Regions from separate parts of the Thalassospira sp. SM2505 genome, predicted to be linked through region 1. Evidence: predicted binding sites of a transcription regulator. Region 1 holds the regulator's gene; the other holds the start of a gene.

Region 1 (7,657 bases):
AGGGCGTTTATTCTCTGCCGACCTTAATGTGCACAGGCGCTTCTTCCGATGTATCTACTCATCGATAATTACGACAGCTTCACATTCAATTTGTGGCATTATTTGCGCGAACTCGGCCCCGAGGTTGAAGTACGCCGCAACGATGAGATCACCGTGGATGCGGCCCTTGCCATGAAGCCCGAGGGCATCGTGATTTCGCCCGGTCCTTGTGACCCGGAACGTGCAGGTATCTGTCTTGATCTGATCAAGGCTGCGGCTGGCAAGGTCAAGCTTCTTGGCGTGTGCCTTGGCCATCAATCAATTGGTCAGGCATTTGGCGGCAAGGTTGTCCGTGCGCCCCATTGCATGCATGGCAAGACCGATGCGATGAAACATTCCGGTACCAGTGTCTTTGCCGGTCTTCCAAGCCCGTTTGAGGCAACGCGCTATCATTCTTTGGTGATCGAACGCGAAACTTTGCCCGACAGTCTTGAAATCACCGCCGAAAGCGAAGATGGTCTGATCATGGGTGTCCGTCATAAAACCCATCAGATTCATGGCGTTCAGTTCCATCCCGAAAGCATTGCATCGGAACATGGGCACGCATTGTTAAAGAATTTTATCGACTATACCGGCGCCTGACAAACGCACCGGACCGCAAACCGAGGAAACCCGAATGTCGACTGATAATGATCTGAAGCCAATTCTGGCCAAAGTCGCAGATGGTGAAAAACTGACCGAAAGCATGGCCGAACAGGCTTTCAATGTGCTGATGTCGGGTCAGGCAACCCCGTCCCAGATGGGGGCTTTCCTGATGGGTTTGCGTATTCGCGGTGAAACGGTTGACGAAATCACCGGCGCAGCACGCGTCATGCGTGAAAAGGCAACCGGCATCGTTGCGCCTGACAATGCAGTTGATACCTGCGGGACGGGTGGAGATGGCAGTGGCACCTTCAATATTTCGACTGGTGCCGCCATTGTTGCGGCGGCGGCTGGTGCTGTTGTTGCCAAGCATGGTAACCGTGCTGCTTCGTCGAAATCGGGGTCTGCCGATGTCCTGATGGCGCTTGGCGTTAATCTTGATGCGGATATGAAGCTTCTGGAAAAGGCGCTTCGCGAGATCGGCCTGTGCTTTATGATGGCAACCCGCCATCATTCGGCCATGCGTCATGTGATGCCGACCCGTGTTGAAATGGGGACCCGCACGATCTTTAACCTGCTTGGCCCGCTTGCCAACCCGGCAAAGACCAAACGCCAGGTCCTTGGCGTTTTTGCCAAGGACTGGGTGGAACCGGTTGCCCATGTGCTGAACCGTCTGGGATCGGTACATGCTTGGGTCGTTCACGGCCATAGCGGACTTGATGAAATCTCGACCACCGGTCCGACCTTTGTTGCCGAAGTCAAAAACGGCAATGTCACGACCTTTGAAATTTCACCGGGTGATTTCGGCTTTGAAACGGCTACTCTTGAGGATCTCAAGGGGGGGGATGCCGATGTGAATGCCAAGGCTATTACTGATCTTTTGGCGGCAAAAAAAGGCGCTTATCGCGACATCGTTCTGATGAATGCCGGTGCGGCCCTTGTGGTTACCGGGATTGCGAGCGATCTTGCCGAGGGTATTAAAAAGGCGTCCGATGCGATTGACAGTGGCAAGGCTGCAGAGACGCTGCTGGGCCTTGTTACCATTACCAACGAAGGAAACGCAGCGTGAGTGACGTTCTTCAAAAAATCTGTGACGACAAACGTGACCATGTCGCAGCCTGCAAGGCGCGCAAAACCCTTGGCACGCTTGAAGCAGAAGCAAAGGCACAGTCAGCACCGCGCGGCTTTATCAATGCCCTTGAAACCAGTGTTGCGAACGGTCGTTACGGCCTGATCGCCGAAATCAAGAAAGCATCACCGTCCAAAGGTCTGATCCGCCCGGATTTCAATCCGCCGGAACTCGCAAGAGCCTATCAGGCTGGCGGGGCAAGCTGCCTTTCTGTTCTGACTGACGTTCCCTATTTCCAGGGCGATGACAGCTATCTGGTGGCGGCACGTGCGGCTGTTGACCTTCCGGCATTGCGCAAGGATTTCATGGTTGATCCCTATCAGATCACCGAAGCACGTGCACTTGGTGCTGATTGTATCCTTTTGATCATGGCGGCCCTTGACGATGGCTTGGCGGCTGAACTTGAAGATGCCGCGCACAGCCTTGGCATGGATGTTCTGATCGAAGTTCACAATGCACCGGAACTTGAACGCGCGCTGAAACTGAAATCACGACTGGTCGGGATTAATAACCGCAACCTCAAGACCATGGAAATTTCGCTGACCACGACCGAAGAACTGGCTGGCATGGTTGATAACGACCGTTTGCTGGTGGCTGAAAGCGGCTTGTTTACTCCGGAAGACCTTGCACGCATGTCCAGGGTCGGCGCGCAATGCTTCCTGATTGGTGAAAGCCTGATGCGTCAGGATGATGTGACCGCAGCAACCCGTAATCTTCTTGGCCTTGCGGCCTGATTGGCGACAGACAGAATAATGGCAGACAAGCTTTCACATATTGATGCAGGTGGTAACGCCGTCATGGTCGATATCTCGGCCAAGGCCGATACCACCCGAATTGCCATTGCCAAGGCACGTGTACTGATGTCTGCGCAAACAGCACAGCTGATTGCGGATCGCGGCCATAAAAAGGGCGATGTTCTTGGCATTGCCCAGCTTGCCGGGATCATGGGGGCGAAAAAGACTCCCGATCTGATCCCGCTGTGCCATCCCCTGCCCCTGACTTCGGTCACGGTTGATCTTGAACTGGCCGATGATGTTGACGGGGTCGATATTACGGCAACCTGCAAGACCACCGGCAAGACCGGTGTCGAGATGGAGGCGCTTACAGCTGCCTCTGTTGCGGCCCTGACCGTCTTTGATATGTGCAAGGCGGTCGATAAGGCGATGCAGATCACCGATATTCGTGTCACCCGCAAGGAAGGCGGAAAGTCCGGCACCTATATCGCCGACTGATCGGGCTCCCCCGGTTTCCTTCTGTTTCAGGACATTGTTTCGCGTTTCTGACATCCGTCCTGTGCTTTTTATGCGCAGGTGCTTGACCGCGCAAAAGAACTAAAGTAGAACATCTGTGTATCCTTTTTGTTCTTGCTACAGGTTCGGGAAATATCATGCTGACGCGCAAGCAATATGAGTTGCTGGTCTATATTGACAATTACCTTCGCGATCACGGTATCTCGCCCTCTTTCGATGAAATGAAAGAGGCCCTGAACCTTAAATCCAAATCAGGCATTCATCGGCTGATCACCGGGCTTGAGGAACGCGGCTTTATCCGTCGCCTCGCCCATCGTGCCCGTGCACTGGAAGTCATCCGGCTTCCGGAAAACAGTGACGACGAGGCACCTGAAACGCCAAACAATGTCACATCCATTGCCAGTGCGCGAAAGGCATCACACCGTCCGGCAACCGTCCCAACCGCATTTTCCGAGGCCGGAGAAGCCATTTCACTACCGCTTTATGGTCGGATTGCCGCAGGTACCCCGATCGAGGCGCTGCGCGATCAAAGCACCATGGTGCAGGTCCCGGCAGCCCTTCTGGGTTCTGGTGATCACTATGCGCTTGAGGTATCGGGTGATTCCATGATCGAAGCCGGTATTCTTGATGGCGACACGGTGCTGATCCAGCGTTGTGAACAGGCCCATGATGGCACGATTGTCGTAGCCCTTGTCGATGACAGCGAAGCCACGCTCAAGCGTCTTAAACGTGGCCGCGGTGAGGTTCTGCTTGAACCGGCCAATGCGCGCTATGAAACCCGTGCGCTGTCACCGGACCGCGTGCGCATTCAGGGACGTCTGGTTGGCTTGCTGCGCCAATACTGATCTCCGCCCATTGCCATACAGCTTTTGAAAACCGCCCGGTGTGCGATGCATCCGGGCGTTTTTTTTTAAACTTCGAAGAACTGTTTCATCGCGCTGCACGTCCCGCCTTTTGCGCGACGATGACCCAAGGCCAGTGTCCGGATGTTGCGCGCACTGTTTGCAGTGATATTTCATCGCTATCTTTGCTGCCTGCGCTTAAGGCCACGCCACCTTGCCACCACAAGACATCGTCATCGATCATGTGTTGCGCCCCGGCATCCTGACAGCTTTGCCTTGGCAGGTCTGTTGTCAGACTGATGACAATCTCGGCATTCCGACAGGCATAAAACGGGTTGAGAAGCTTGCTTGCAATGATGATGTTTGTCTTGGCACTGTCCGCGCCAATCCCGACCAGACACGGGTCCGTCTCACAGGTTTTGACGTAGCGGTCTTCATCCTCACGTCGCATGCCGAAGCGGCTCATCCAGACCGATTTTTGAAACTCACCAAGCCCGTCGGGAATATGAAGGACACCGTCATCCGGATCGAAGACAGCCCAGTTTTCACGATCACCTGACACCAGAATATTCGGGCTTTGATGTTGCCATTGCGCAAACACAGCAATCAGTAAAAGCGGGACACCCAGAATAATGGCGGCCCTGTCACGCCAGATCATCGCCCAGGAAAGTGCCAGCAACAAACAGGAAACTGCGATAAAGCTCAGCCCCGAAACGTACCAAAGCCCCCATTCCTGATCGGCGACGATGGAGGCCGTCCTGATCAGGACGGCGAGCCCGGGTTTCATCAAGGCAAGCGTTACACCGCCCAACCCGACCGGGATCAATATCAGTGTCGCAACAATCAACGGCATCACCCAGAATGCCATCACCGGGATGGCAATCAGGTTGGCAACAATCCCCAGCATCGAAATGCGTCCGAAATGGAACCCGATTATCGGTGCCGTCACTGCTGTAACAATGATCCCGGTGACCAGCAATCCAGCGATATAGATCACGATACGGACATACCAGGGGCTCATACCCTGACGATCAAGCCATCGACGGCCGGGCCCGTCATAGAATGCCACCAACGCACCAACAGCAGCAAAGGACAGCTGAAAGCTGGCTCCCAGAACGGCATCGGGACGCAAGATCAAAACGACAATAGCCGCAACACCGACCAAGCGTAACGAAATGGCGCGGCGATCAAGCAACAAGGCGATCCAGACAACCAGCAACATGATAAAGGCGCGTTGCGTGGGCACTGTTGCCCCGGACAATCCAAGATAAATCAGCCCTGACAAGGCAGCAGCTACCGCCGCCCATTTTTTTATCGGATAGCGCAATGCGATGCGCGGAATAGCAGCCAGGCAAAACCGGAACAGAAAAAACACCGTTCCACACAACAATCCCATATGCAGTCCGGAAATCGCCAAAAGATGGGCAAGCCCCGACTTCCGTAAGTCTTCGGTTATATCGGGGGTGACTTCACCCCGTTCACCAATGATAAGTGCCTTGGCTATTCCGGCTTCGGGAGCACTCAGATAGTGGCTGATCGTTTGAGAAACAGACTGACGTGCCTCCTCAATAAAGTTCCATAATTCATTGTTTTTATAACTTTTACCCTCATCCAAGACCTGAAACTGTCGTCCGAATGCAAAACCGGTTGCGCCGATCCCGCTAAAGTAAAGGTTGCGCGCGAAATCAGGATCACCGGGAACCGCTGGCGGGCGAAGCGGAAATAACCTTGCCTTGACCTGCACCTGATCGCCGATGGAAAATTTGCTGTCGCCCAGAAAACTTAATCTGACTTTCCAGTCGAATTCCCCATCTGCCAGTCCGGTTATGGCAGATGGTTCAAGTGTGACCCGAAGTCGATTTTCGCGCGGTTCAATATTGATAACAGTCCCAGTAATTTCGGTCGCATACAGCGTCTTGGTCAGAATATTTTGCGGACCAATATCCGTGTGAATGGCACTTGTGAGGAACCCCGCCATCAAGCTTGTTTGCAACTGCAGGGTAAAAGCAACAATCGCGATCCGCCGGGTCATCCAGAATGCGCAGCCAGAAAGAATCACTCCGACGCCAATCTCTGATGCTGCAATGCGCGCAGGAAGCAAGAAATATAGCGCGCATCCCAACCCAAAGAAGAGAACCGATGACAGAAACCATTTATTTCTTTGGCTTGTAACAACAAATATGACTTGCGAGAAATCCCCCACAAGCCTTTGTTTTTTCATACTTCTTATAAAAGTATTACGACGAATGTCCAATAGCCCGCCCTGAGCATTGTTTCTATCTAACATCGGCTGTGGTGCAACAGCGTGTCATTTGTGCTATAGCCTGCACGCCAAAAGTCCATACGACAAGCGACAACATCCAGATAACGGATAGATTGAATGACGGTTGTTACCCGTTTTGCCCCGTCCCCGACCGGGTTTTTACATATCGGCGGCGCACGCACCGCCCTGTATAACTGGCTTTATGCCAAACACACCGGCGGCAAATTCTTGCTGCGCATCGAAGACACTGACCGCGAACGTTCAACGCCCGAGGCCGTAGAGGCCATTTTTGACGGCCTGAACTGGCTTGGCCTGACCGCTGACGAAGAACCGACTTTCCAGTTTGCCCGTCGCGACCGCCATGCAGAAGTCGCCCAACAATTACTTGATGCCGGCAAGGCATATCTTTGCTATTGCTCGCCCGAAGAACTGACCGCCATGCGGGAGAAAGCCCGTGCTGAAGGCCGCCCGATGAAATATGACGGCACCTGGCGTGATCGCGATCCGTCCGAGGCCCCTGCTGGCGTCAAGCCGGTGGTTCGTCTCAAGGCGCCGCAAGAAGGCGATGTCGTTATCGATGATCAGGTTCAGGGCGAAGTTCGCGTCGCAAACGAACAGCTTGACGACTATGTCATCCTGCGCGGTGACGGAACCCCTACCTATATGCTTTCGGTTGTTGTTGATGACCATGATATGGGTGTAACCAACGTCATTCGCGGGGACGACCACCTGACCAATGCCTTCCGGCAGAAAGCGCTTTATGACGCAATGGGTTGGGACGTTCCGACCTTTGCCCATATCCCGCTGATCCATGGCCCGGATGGTGCAAAACTGTCCAAGCGTCACGGTGCACTGGGTGTTGATGCCTATCGCGACGAGATGGGCTTCCTTCCCGAAGCGCTGAACAACTATCTGCTGCGCCTTGGTTGGGGCCATGGTGACGACGAGGTCATCAGCCAGGAACAGGCAATCGAGTGGTTTGACGTCAAGGATGTTGGCAAGGGCGCGTCGCGTTTCGACTTCGCAAAGCTAACAAACCTGAACGGAATTTACTTGCGTCAGGCCGATGACAAACGGCTTGTAGACGAGATTTCCCAACGGGTTGCAGCCATTGCTGGTATTGATGCAATTGATGCAGCGCAAAAAGAAATCTTGATCAATGGCATGGCAGGCCTTAAAGAAAGGGCCAAGACACTTATTGAGCTCGCCGAATCTTCGGCCTTCTACGTTACAGATGGCATTACGTCCGTTAACGAGAAAGCCCAGTCCCTGATTGATAGCGCACCTGAAGGTTTGTTCGCAGAACTGGCCAACAGCCTTGAAGCGCTTGAAAGCTGGACCGAAGAGAACGTTGACGCAAGTGTTCGTGCAACTGCCGAAAAACTTGATCTTAAACTCGGAAAAGTTGCACAGCCCTTGCGGGCGGTGCTTACCGGCTCCAATTCTTCTCCAGGCATCTTCGAAGTAATGATCGTGCTTGGCAAAGAGCAAACGCTGAAACGCATTCGACATTTCGATGTATAACAACAGCGAATTATAAAAAACTAATAGT
Region 2 (7,657 bases), 250 kb from region 1:
GCATCCGTTTTGCCAACGCCTTATAAAGCGTTTCGATCACCAGACTGGACTTGCCACCACCGGAAACTCCGGTAACACAGATGAATTTTCCAAGCGGGAAATCAACATCAATGCCCTGAAGGTTGTTGGCCGTGGCCCCCTTGATGGTAATCGCCTTGCCATTTCCTTTGCGACGTTCCTTGGGAACAGCGATCTGTTCGATCCCGACAAGGTATTTCCCCGTCAGGCTGTCGGGGTTCTGCTGGATTTCTTCGGGGGTTCCCTGCGCAACAATACGTCCACCATGGATACCTGCACCCGGGCCCATATCAACGACATAGTCAGCCGCGCGAATAGCATCTTCGTCATGTTCAACGACAAGAACAGTGTTTCCAAGATCACGCAGGCGCTTGAGGGTTTCCAGAAGACGGTCATTGTCGCGCTGATGCAGGCCAATTGAAGGTTCATCAAGCACGTAAAGCACACCTGTGAGGCCCGAGCCGATTTGCGATGCCAGGCGAATACGCTGGCTCTCACCGCCCGAAAGGGTGCCGGACGTGCGCGACATGGAGAGATAATCAAGTCCGACGTCACGCAGGAACCGCAGACGGTCATTGATCTCGCGAAGAATACGCCGGGCGATCTCTGTTTCTTTCTCGTTCAGCTTGCCTTCAAGGCCGATAAACCAGTCACCGGCCTTGGCAATCGAAAGATCAGTGATCTGCGAGATATCAAATCCATCAACCTTTACGGCCAGTGCTTCGGGTTTCAGGCGCTTTCCCGAACAGGTCGGGCAATGTGAAACCATCTGATATTTGGACAGTTCGTCACGGGCCCACTGACTGTCAGTTTCGCGCCAGCGACGGGCCATGTTTGGAATAACACCTTCGAACGGGCGAGAAACCTTATAGCTGCGCGACCCGTCATCATAGGTAACGGTGACTTCTTCTTCGCCGGAGCCGTTCAGAATAATGTCCTGAGCTGTTTTCGGTAATTTGTCCCAGGCAACATTCGTCTTGAAGCCGAAATGCTTTGCGACCGATTTCAGCGTCTGCAGATAATATTTCGATGTGCTGCTTGCCCAAGGAGCAACAGCGCCATCTTCAAGCGTCTTGCTTTCATCAGGGACAACCAGCATCGGATCAAATTCCATCTGGGTGCCAAGACCATCACAAGCCGGGCAGGCGCCAAAGGGATTGTTGAATGAAAACAGGCGGGGTTCGATTTCCTCAATCGTAAAACCGGAGACGGGGCAGGCGAACTTTGCAGAGAAGACAGTGGTTTCCCCAGTCTTGGCGTCTTCGGTCAGAACGATGCCATCGGTCAATTCAAGGGCAGTTTCAAAACTGTCGGCAAGACGGGTGGCGATGCCTTCCTTGACGATCAAACGATCCACCACGACTGAAATATCATGTTTCAGTTTTTTATTGAGTTCGGGGGCCTCGTCGATGTCATACATCTCGCCATCGATTTTGACGCGCTGGAACCCGCGTGAGCGCAGATCACGCAATTCCTTTTTGTATTCGCCCTTACGTCCGCGTACGATCGGAGCAAGAAGGTAAAGACGCGTGCCTTCTTCCATCTCCATCACCCGGTCGACCATCTGCGACACCGTCTGGCTGACAATTGGAAGACCCGTTGCAGGCGAATAGGGGATCCCGATGCGCGCCCACAGAAGACGCATATAGTCATAAATCTCGGTGACGGTACCGACGGTCGAACGCGGATTGCGCGATGTCGTTTTTTGTTCGATCGAAATGGCCGGGGACAAGCCGTCGATATATTCGACATCCGGCTTTTGCATCAATTCAAGGAACTGGCGTGCATAGGCAGACAGGCTTTCGACATAGCGACGCTGACCTTCAGCATAGATCGTGTCGAACGCAAGCGAACTTTTTCCGGATCCCGACAGGCCGGTAATCACCACCAGAGAATCGCGTGGCAGTTCAACGTCGATGTTCTGAAGATTGTGTTCTTTCGCACCGCGAACCGAAATTTTCGTCAGCATATCGGGCCTTTTGTTCCTGAATTGTTCGGAAAGTGTATAGAGGACGTCAACGCTATACGCAAGCGCACCCCTGACAGCTCCTGTCAGTATTTGTCAGGAGACTGTCATTTCACAATGACCATGGCGATAGAGACACGAAAAAACCCGCCGAACAAGTCCGGCGGGTTTCACAAATCCTGTGACCATTTTGGTCGAACAAGGCTGATCAGGCTTAGCCCTTGGTGACCGAACGACCGGTCGCGCCAAGGTCTTTGAAAGCTTCTTCGAGACGGGCTGCCATCGAAAGTTCAGCTTCGCGAACCCAGACGCGCGGGTCATAGTCTTTTTTGTATGGTTTGTCCGTTTCCGGATCGACCTGATACTTGAAGGCGCGCGCATGGGCTTCGACATATTCACCGACCGGGCGGGAATAGGCGAACTGGGTATCGGTATCGATATTCATCTTGAAAACGCCATAGCTGACGGCTTCTTCGATTTTTTCTTTTTCCGAACCGGAACCACCATGGAATACGAAGTCCAGAGGACGGTCGCCAAGACCATGCTTCTCGGATACAAATTTCTGGCTTTCCAGAAGGATTTCTGGACGCAGTTTGACGTTGCCCGGTTTATAGACGCCGTGCACATTACCGAATGCAGCAGCAACCGAGAAATGGCCGAGCGGCGACAGACGGCGATAGGCCTCTTCAACTTCTTCCGGACGGGTATAAAGACGCGGATCGATCTCGTCACTTGACGTGTCAAGCTCGTGACCAATGCCGTCTTCTTCGCCACCGGTAACGCCCAGTTCGATCTCAAGGCTCATCTCGATGGCGGACATGCGCTTAAGGAAGGTCTCGCAAGTCGACAGGTTGTCTTCAAGCGTTTCTTCCGAAAGATCGAGCATGTGAGAGCTATAAAGCGCCTGACCGGTTTCGGCATAGGCCTTTTCGCTCCATTTCAACATTTCATCGACCCACGGGACGAACTTGCGGTTCGCGTGATCGGTATGCATGACAACAGCGACACCGTAATATTCAGCAAGAAGCTGTGCATGACGGGCAGCCGAAACTGCGCCCACGACACGGGCAGCATCAGCGTCCTTGATGCCCTTGCCGGCAAAGAACTGTGCGCCACCATTCGAAAGCTGAATGATAATGTCAGAACCGGCATTCGCGGCAGCTTCAAGGGCTGCGTTCATCGTGCTTGATGATGTGATATTAACAGCGGGAAGGGCGTAACCGTCCTGCTTGCAAGCAGCGACAAGGTCACGATAGGCAGCACCGGTAACAACACCGGGTTTAACGGAAGGCATGTGGGTACTCCTCCTGGGGGTCAGAGTAAAACAGGTGCCCCCGTGCGAACCGACTGGTCCGCAGCAAGGGCAATCCGTAAGGAGCCCAATGCATCTTCCATATGCTGCGTCAGGTCAAGATTTTCTGTTATAGACTTTAGGAAAAATTCCTGTTCACGCAGGCAAAGACCATCGTGATCGGGTTCGTCATCTGTGCGGATGATTTCATCAACGCGGGTGAATTCGCCGGAACTGTCGGTATCTGCATGATGCAGGCGCAATGCATTTGTCTTGGTGTGGGTATCGATGTCGGCCGATCCGGCTCCTTTTTCTTCGACATCGGTAATCGAGACGCAACCTTTCGGTCCAATGACATCCTTAACAAAAAATGCGGTTTCGCTGATCATCGGACCCCAGCCAGCTTCATACCAGCCAACTGAGCCGTCATCAAAACGTACCTGAAGCTGCCCATAGTTATACATCTCTGGTGCGACATCCTCAGAGAGACGCACACCAATTGCATTGACCGATACCGGCTTTGCGCCGGTCATCAGGCACATGATGTCAAGATAATGAACCCCGCAATCAACAATCGGCGATACGCTGTTAAGCAACCGCTTGTGGGTTTCCCAAAAGGCGCCACTGCTTTGTTGGTTAAGGTTCATCCGCATGACAAGCGGTTTGCCGAGTGTCCTGGCAATTTCGACGAACTTTTCCCAGGATGGATGATGGCGCAGGATATATCCGATTACCAGTTTCCGATCATGTTTGCGTGCAGATGCGACCACGCGTTCAGCATCTGCGACGGTCGCAGCCAGCGGCTTTTCAATAAAAACATGTGCACCGGCTTCAAATGCTGCGATGGCGAAATCTGCATGTGTTTCGGTATAGGTATTAATTGAAACCGCATCCGGTTTGGTTTCTGCCAACGCAGTATAGAAATCGGTAAATTGCGGATAGTCGGCAAAACCATCAGGAAGCTTGTTTGCCGGGATTTCGGAACGTGCGCAAATGCCGACGATTTCGTATCCATCCAGCGCGTGATAAGCCTTTGCGTGGGACATACCCATATTACCAAGACCAATGACAAGAATACGAACCGGCTTCATTTTATGCCTCCTGAAAACCTGATAAAATATTGATTGTTTTGATTGTTATGCGCCGTTGATCCAGCTGCGGGTTACAGTGTAGCTGTCATCAAACAGAATGATATCGGCCTGATAGCCCGGTGCAATGCGCCCCATCTTGTCATCTAGTTTCAGGAACTCTGCCGGATAAAGGGATGCCATTCTAAGCGCTTCGCCAAGCTCAATACCGATCATCTCGACACAGTTTTTAACCGCACTGATCATATCAAGATCGGAGCCTGCTAGCGTCCCGTTGGCCAAGGCGCAACGCCCATCAGTGGCGATAATTTCCTCACCACCAAGGACAAAGCGTTTTTCAGTTGCGCCAACTGTCGGCATCGCATCCGTCACAAGCATGATCTTGCCTTTTGCCTTGGCTTTAACGGCGATTTTCACAGCGGCAGGATGCACGTGGTAACCATCAACAATCAGTCCACACCAGGTGGTATCATCTGCCATTGCCGCACCGGCAACACCAGGTTCGCGATGGGTAAGGGGACTCATGGCGTTAAACAGATGGGTAAAGCCACGCATTCCTTCGCCAATTGCCTCCTGAATATCATCATAGGTACCTGCAGTGTGCCCGGCGCAAACCAGAACACCTTTGTCTGCAAGCTTCTTTATGGTTCCCTTGGCGGCTTTTTCCGGCGCCATGGTGACCAGAATTCTGCCGTTGGGCAGGCGGGTCAGAAGTTCAATCGCATCATCTTCCATCGGGCGGATGATGTCGGCGGAATGAACGCCTTTACGCTCGACATTCAGGTACGGGCCTTCAAGATGAATACCGACGATACCCGGAACATTTGCATCAATTGCAGCGCTGACGGCCGCAATGGCATCTTCCATCTTGTCACGATAGTCGGTGATGAGAGTCGGCAGCATCGCAGTGGTACCGAACTTACGATGGGCTTCCATGACGGCGCGCACCCCGTTGATATCGGGTTGATCGTTCAAAAGAACGCCGCCGCCGCCATTAACCTGAACGTCAATCAGGCCGGGGGCCAAAGTTTGGCCCTGACCATCAACGATTTCAATGTCGTTGGGCAGGGCTTTTGCATCGGAAATTGCTTCGATCTTGCCGTTACGCACGATGACCGCTCTTCCGTCGAGAAATTCTGTCCCGTCGAAAATGCGGGCATTGGTAATGGCAAAGCTGGTCATTAGTGGGTCTCCGTCACTTTCGAAAGGTGCGGCGGCGCATCGGGGTTGCAGCCACGGGCCAAAGCTACATTTTCCGCCAGAGTGTAGAATGTCTGGATCATGGCAATCGGCGCCAGTAACGGGTGGATATCCTCGACCACCGGGAGGTGACCCTTGATATCGGCATAGCCCGTCTCTGCGGCAAACAGATTGTCTGTTTTTGCCCGCATCTCGGAGAGGAAATCCTCGACGCTGTCACGTGACGCATCTTGCTGCGAGAATACCAGCATCGGGAAAGTCGGCGTGACCAGTGCCATCGGTCCGTGTTTGACTTCAGCTGCGCTGAAAGCTTCGGCGTGCAAGCTGCTGGTTTCCTTGAATTTAAGGGCAGCTTCCTGTGCGATTGCAAATGCTGGTCCACGCCCGATAACATAAAGGCCGTTAGAGTTGGCAATTGTTTCCGATGCGCCCAGCCAATCCTGATCCAGAGCAGAATTCAACGACTGAGGTAACTTAACGAGCCCTTTGTTAAATGCATCATCCTGTGTCCAGGCACCTACAATCTGCGCAATCGCTGACAGGGTTGCGATATAGGATTTGGTTGCTGCAACGCTTGTCTCTGGTCCGGCCATCAGCGGGATCACATGGTCAACGGTATCGGCCAGTGGAGAATCGACCACATTCACAAGTGCCACAGTACGCGCACCCGCGTCACGGGCTGCCTCGGCATTCTTCACCAGATCAGGGCTCTTGCCGGACTGCGAAACCGCTATGAACAAAGCGTCTTTCGATGCAATTGAACGATTATAGATTGATACAATTGATGGTGCTGCCGAAACGACCGGAATGCCAAGCTGGCTTTCGATCAGGTATTTGGCATACAGGGTGGCGTGGTCGGAGCTTCCGCGCCCGCAGGTGACAACAAATTTCGGCGGATTGTTCCGCAGGTCTTCCGCCAGCTTGGCAATTGCATCCCTGTTGTGTGCAAGCTGAGTTGCGACAACTTCCGGGGCTTCTGCCAATTCGCGGCCCATCTGCGTTTTCGGACGCCAACTTGTCGTCATGTGCTATATTCCCTTGGTTCTGTATGAATGGCGAATTGACTCGATCAACGCGCATCCACCTGCATTTCAGCGATAAAGTCATAACTGTCACCGCGGTAATAGGACCGGGTGAATTCCACTGGCGTGCCATTGGCAAGGAAAGAGCGTCGCTCGATGTAAAGCGCGGCACTGCCATCCGGCACCCCAAGGATTTTGGCGGTTTCGCCATCAAAAAGTTCGGCCCGAAGGCGCTGCAACGCGCGCTCGGGCTTTTTGTTGTACTTTGCCAGCGCGTCATAAAGCGATTTGTCGACTTCATCCGGGCTGGGCAAAAAGGCGCGCGGAATGACCGCATATTCAAGCGCCATAGGTTTGTCATTCGCTGTACGCAGACGACGCAAACGGGTGACCTCGGTCCCCGGTGACAAATTAAGGGCCATGGCTTCTTCGGGCGAGGCATGACCAAGTGTTTTTTCCAGCCAGACCGCACCCGGATCCATTCCGCGTGTAATCATGTCTTCAGTAAAGGAAGTCAGTCGCGACAGAGCCTGTTCGACACGAGGCGCTACAAAGGTTCCAGCTCCGTGTCGTTGCACCAGAACGCCTTCCTCAACAAGGGCACGCATCGCGTTGCGAACTGTTACCCGTGAAATACCCAATTCGGTTGCCAGATCGCGTTCACTTGGCAATGCATCGTCAACTTGCAGGATGCCATCTTCGATGACAGCCTTAAGAGCAGACTGCAACCGACGATAAAGCGGGCCATTGCCGGTATTTTCAATATCCCGGGTCCTGAGATTTGCGATGATGTCCGACGTTGCGATCATGCGGCGGCTCTTTCATGCTGTTTGGCCAACAAAATAGCACCATGCATGGCGTCAAATTTTGCAGGCGCCATCAGTTTCTTGATATCTTCTGGCATGCGTTTGGCCATCTGTTCGGCAAGCCCGCCCATCAGGGTCAGACGTGGTGCGCCAAAGGCGACCAGCTTCCGGAGAATCTTCAGGTTTGCATCTACGGCGAAATTCACAAGTGATATCGCCGCCTTATCACCGGCAGCCTCGGCATCAAATACCATCGGGCAAAACGC

Evidence for each region. Region 1 encodes LexA, which represses DNA repair genes until DNA is damaged. Its sites were predicted from a motif close to ATGTTCTANTTTGGTTC; they were not measured.
Region 2: uvrA (excinuclease ABC subunit UvrA) is a predicted target of LexA. The motif match lies at 1,998-2,014, and genes of this name have one in related genera.

Annotation. Positions count from the first base shown of each region.
Region 1 covers NZ_CM142731.1:2,937,949-2,945,605, forward strand. The annotation lists gene ACTU44_RS13865 (anthranilate synthase component II) at 49-621, shown strand; gene trpD (anthranilate phosphoribosyltransferase) at 656-1,690, shown strand; gene trpC (indole-3-glycerol phosphate synthase TrpC) at 1,687-2,484, shown strand; gene moaC (cyclic pyranopterin monophosphate synthase MoaC) at 2,503-2,982, shown strand; gene lexA (transcriptional repressor LexA) at 3,138-3,845, shown strand; gene ACTU44_RS13890 (ComEC/Rec2 family competence protein) at 3,931-6,063, opposite strand; gene gltX (glutamate--tRNA ligase) at 6,223-7,629, shown strand.
Region 2 covers NZ_CM142731.1:2,691,000-2,698,656, forward strand. The annotation lists gene uvrA (excinuclease ABC subunit UvrA) at 1-1,987, opposite strand, end outside; gene fbaA (class II fructose-bisphosphate aldolase) at 2,199-3,278, opposite strand; gene ACTU44_RS12625 (Gfo/Idh/MocA family protein) at 3,299-4,366, opposite strand; gene nagA (N-acetylglucosamine-6-phosphate deacetylase) at 4,412-5,545, opposite strand; gene ACTU44_RS12635 (SIS domain-containing protein) at 5,545-6,588, opposite strand; gene ACTU44_RS12640 (GntR family transcriptional regulator) at 6,633-7,394, opposite strand; gene ACTU44_RS12645 (glucosamine kinase nucleotide-binding domain-containing protein) at 7,391-7,657, opposite strand, start outside.